DNA from 2 places in the Neobacillus sp. D3-1R genome. Region 1 is predicted to be linked to the other one. Evidence: predicted binding sites of a transcription regulator. Region 1 holds the regulator's gene; the other holds the start of a gene.
The links. Region 1 encodes CtsR, which represses protease genes until heat stress. Its sites were predicted from a motif close to ATGGTCAATAAAGGTCAAACA; they were not measured.
Positions count from the first base shown of each region.

Region 1 (2,474 bases):
CCCAAGGGTTGGGCTGTTCGCCCATTAAAGCGGTACGCGAGCTGGGTTCAGAACGTCGTGAGACAGTTCGGTCCCTATCCGTCGTGGGCGTAGGAAATTTGAGAGGAGCTGTCCTTAGTACGAGAGGACCGGGATGGACGCACCGCTGGTGTACCAGTTGTCTTGCCAAAGGCATCGCTGGGTAGCTATGTGCGGACGGGATAAGTGCTGAAAGCATCTAAGCATGAAGCCCCCCTCAAGATGAGATTTCCCATAGCGTAAGCTAGTAAGAACCCTGAAAGATGATCAGGTTGATAGGTCAGAGGTGGAAGCGCGGTGACGTGTGGAGCTGACTGATACTAATCGTTCGAGGACTTAACCAAAACATTTGGATATCCAAATAAGGCAAACCTGTTTTTACTTCTTCTAATACATTATCTAGTTTTGAGGGAACAAGACTTTTTCACGTAAGTGAAAAGAGTTTACCTCAACAAAATACAGTCTGGTGGCGATGGCGAGAAGGTCACACCCGTTCCCATACCGAACACGGAAGTTAAGCTTCTCAGCGCCGATGGTAGTTGGAGGATTCCTCCTGTGAGAGTAGGACGTCGCCAGGCAACTAAAGAACAACCCAACTGGGTTGTTTTTTTTGTGTTTCAAAGGCTTTGGATTTATGCTTAAAAGAGGCAGATACACTCCATATTCAGTCAAAATAATATCCTAGAAAGATTGCCCATCATCCTGATTATGATGGGCTTTTGATTTTTATGAACTTCATCAATTATCAATCCATCATTACTTTCTCTTTTTTAAACGGGAATTTCCTAAACTAGGTTTTGGTTTGGCTATTTTTGGGGAAAATAAGTGAATGTGGATTACTGTCAGTTGAATTTTTTTTATTCTTTCATGTATAATTATAGTCAAATATAGTCAAAGTCAGATTAGGAGGTGGTTAGATGAGGAATATATCTGACATCATTGAGAATTATCTGAAGCAAGTATTAGATATTAGTGATTCTGACTTAGTCGAAATCAAACGTAGTGAGATAGCAGATAAATTTCAATGTGTCCCATCCCAAATCAATTATGTTATAAATACCCGTTTTACAATTGAAAGAGGATATATCGTAGAAAGTAAACGCGGAGGCGGCGGATATATTCGAATCATGAAGGTTCAAACAGATGATCATGCGCATCTCATTGATCAGTTATTATCTCTATTTGGGAATCGAATTAGCCAAAGTAGTGCAGAGGATGTCATTTACCGCCTTGTAGGGGAAGAGGTTATTAATAATCGAGAAGCTAAAATCATGTTAAGTGTGATTGACCGTTCTGTATTATATATTGATCTTCCTTATCGCGACGAATTGCGTGCACGAATGTTAAAAGCCATGTTAACGACTTTAAAATATAAATAAGGTAAGTGGGTGAAAACATGATTTGTCAGGAATGTAATCAAAGACCAGCCACCCTACATTTTACAAAAATCATGAATGGGGAAAAAACAGAAACGCATCTTTGTGAAAAATGTGCCCAGGAAAAGGGTGAGATGTTTATGATGAATGGTGGTACATCCGCCTTTCCAATTCATAATCTGTTAGCAGGACTATTCAATGTAGAACATTCTTTCCCTCAACCTAAACAAGATGCTTTTCATCAAGAGGAGATTTTGCAATGTAACCAATGTCATATGACATTTCCTCAATTCGTAAAAGTAGGGAGATTTGGTTGTTCTAATTGCTATCATGCTTTTAAAGACCAATTAAAACCAATTTTAAGAAGACTTCATAGTGGCAATTGGACACACAATGGAAAAATTCCTAAAAAAGTTGGCGGTAATTTACGATTAAAAAAAGATCTAGAGGAGAAAAAGTTACGTTTGAAAGAATTAATCTCTAAAGAAGAGTTTGAAAATGCAGCTATTATTCGCGATGAAATTCGTTCTCTCGAAAAAAATCTAAATGATGCTCATGAAGGAGGCGAATAATTGTGTCACTTGAGCGCTTTTTAAATCAGGCAGTCAGTTCTTGGATGAGTTCAGAAGGTCCAGATTCTGATATTGTATTAAGTTCCCGTATACGACTTGCCCGAAACATTCAAGATTATAAGTTTCCGACATTGGCAACAAATGAAGAAGCTGCAGCTATTATTCAAACAATGGAAGAAATGGTTCAACGTTCAGATTTTCAAAAGCTTGTCCCTTTTGAACTATTAAAGATGAATGAGCTTCAACCTCTTCAAAAGAGGGTATTAGTAGAGAAACATTTAATTAGCCCTCATTTGGCTGAGGATTCGGCGCATGGTGCATGCCTTCTTTCTGCAAATGAAGAAATCAGCATTATGTTAAATGAAGAAGATCATATACGAATTCAATGCCTGTTTCCAGGTTTACAATTGGTGGAAGCACTGAAACTAGCAAACCAAATAGACGATGTATTAGAGCAACATGTTGTTTATGCATTCGATGAAAAGCATGGCTATTTAACAAGTTGCCC
Region 1 is NZ_CP197471.1:4,573,485-4,575,958, forward strand. It holds rRNA gene ACSBPO_RS23005 (23S ribosomal RNA) at 1-362, shown strand, start outside; rRNA gene rrf (5S ribosomal RNA) at 481-596, shown strand; gene ACSBPO_RS23015 (CtsR family transcriptional regulator) at 936-1,397, shown strand; gene ACSBPO_RS23020 (UvrB/UvrC motif-containing protein) at 1,415-1,966, shown strand; gene ACSBPO_RS23025 (protein arginine kinase) at 1,969-2,474, shown strand, end outside.

Region 2 (2,474 bases), 810 kb from region 1:
AGGGTCCATTTTGAAAAAATCCAGGCTGTTTTTCAACGATTTTGAGGGCAACCTTTTGAAGGGTCTCTTTTCTTTGTTCCAGACTGCTCATTAGCCAATGATAATTTTGCACTTGATGATCGATATAGTGAGCAACATTCTTATCAACGTCATTGGCATATTGTTGATAGTATGTCTCGTTAAAAGAAATCTTTGGAAGTTGTTCGTCAAACACGGTAATCATGTATTCTTTACCATCCCAGCTGACAACGATATCTGGAACGATAAAGGCCGTATGGTCCGTTTTATAAGCAGCCCCTGGTTTGGGGTCCAATGTTATAATAAGGTCAAAAGCTGATTGAATCTCAGTTAAACTTACCTTTAGTTCTTTGGCAAGTTCCTTCCATTTCTTTTCCGCAAAGGGTTCAAAATGGAATTCTACAAGAGTGACGGCTAAAGAATGGGGTGTGGGCATCCTTTTTAATTGAAGCAACAAACACTCTTGCAAGGATCGCGCTGCTATCCCAGCAGGCTCCATCGCTTGAAGAATCATCAAGCATTTTTCCTTGTACGCTTGTGGGAGATCTATCTGTACAGCATCCTCCAATAGGTAACCATTTTCATCGATATAATAAATGAATTTTTCAAGGAATGGCCTTAGAGGTTTAATCTCATCAATTAGTGGTATTTGTGACATTAAGTGGTCCACAATGGACTTTTTAGTGTCACCCAATTGTTCCAACCAATTTTGTTCAATGGTTTGGATCGAATTTTGCGTTTTGGTCTTTTTCTTTCGTTCTTTAAGGGGATTAACAGGAACTATTGCCGGTTCTATTTGAATAAATGGATTTTCCAACGCTTTGTTTTCTAGAAATTCGGTGAGTTCTTGTGTAGAATATTGCAACAACGCAATCGCTTGGGAAAGCTCTTGTGTCATCGTTAATTTTAAGCTTTGTTGTTGAAATAGCCCCTGTTTAAAATTCATTCTACCCTCACCCCCAACCCTTATTTTACAATATTGAATGGAATTGGTGAATGGGAAGAAATTGGAAGGGTTTACATAAATAAAATGATCGGGGGTGTTATTAGTGGGAGTTAGATTGGAATCTAGACTTAGTCGCATTTTAAAAGAGAGAAATATAACCGAAGAACAATTAGTTGAGATGACCGGAATCACGTTAACTAAAATCAAAAGAATATTAAAAGAAGAAAATGAAAAAATTTACCTCGAAGAAATAGCTGAGATTGCTTTCGCTTTAAAGATAACCGATTTAAATGAAATATATAAAATAATAAGGTATTAATTAAAAACGCCTCTATGATAAATGCATAGAGGCTGGTTGGAACGCCCTCGGAGGGAATCGAACCCCCATTTTAAGAACCGGAATCTTACGTGCTATCCGTTACACCACGAGGACATATAACAGTCGCTTTCCTATTATATAAGAGGTTTACCCTCTTTGCAAGAAGAAACAGGGTTCGAAGCTAAATCTACGTTGATTAAAACAACTATTTTTAGGGTATGATGGATAAAGGATTTTTCGGTTATGAAAGTTGTCGAACGAAATCATCATTTTAAAGATTCGAATTGTTTGACCTTAATTGACCATCAGTGTATGATAACAATACATAACTACTCTTATTTTAAAGGAGGAAATAAAAGATGAATTTGATACCTACAGTTATTGAGCAAACCAATCGTGGCGAAAGAGCCTATGATATTTACTCTCGTCTTTTAAAAGACCGTATTATCATGTTAGGAAGCGCTATTGATGATCATGTTGCAAACAGTATCGTAGCCCAATTACTTTTCCTAGAAGCAGATAATCCTGAAAAAGATATATCCCTTTACATTAACAGTCCTGGCGGAAGCATTACTGCTGGTATGGCGATTTATGACACGATGCAATTTATTAAGCCAAATGTTCAAACCATTTGTATCGGTATGGCAGCATCCATGGGTGCTTTCTTACTTGCGGCTGGTGAAAAAGGTAAACGTTATGCATTACCAAACGCTGAAGTGATGATTCACCAACCACTTGGCGGAGCACAAGGTCAAGCGACTGAAATTGAAATCGCAGCGAAGCGTATTCTTTTCTTACGTGATAAGTTAAACGGTATTTTAGCTGAGCGTACAGGTCAACCAATGGAAACGATCGCAAAGGATACTGACCGCGATAATTTCATGACCGCTGAAGTAGCAAAAGAATATGGTTTAATTGACCATATCATTACACGTAACGAATTAGTTGATAAGAAAAAAACTGAGAAATAATATAGTATAGGGACTAAGGCTTCTGCCTAGTCCCTTTTTTGTTTCTATAAGAAAAGTTAGTTTCGGAGTACAAATTATTAAAAAACAATGGTTTTCACAATTGACTTGTAATTGCACAAAAATAGGCACCTTCGACTCGATAGCGGATCGTGCGTCCTATACGAGTGAGAAAACACCCATATTTTAATAATAACGGATGGTAGGTCCGATAAATTTATCT
Region 2 is NZ_CP197471.1:3,761,139-3,763,612, forward strand. It holds gene rpoN (RNA polymerase factor sigma-54) at 1-964, opposite strand, end outside; gene ACSBPO_RS19305 (helix-turn-helix domain-containing protein) at 1,068-1,283, shown strand; tRNA gene ACSBPO_RS19310 (tRNA-Arg) at 1,326-1,397, opposite strand; gene clpP (ATP-dependent Clp endopeptidase proteolytic subunit ClpP) at 1,643-2,254, shown strand.
Region 2: clpP (ATP-dependent Clp endopeptidase proteolytic subunit ClpP) is a predicted target of CtsR. The motif match lies at 1,569-1,589, and genes of this name have one in related genera.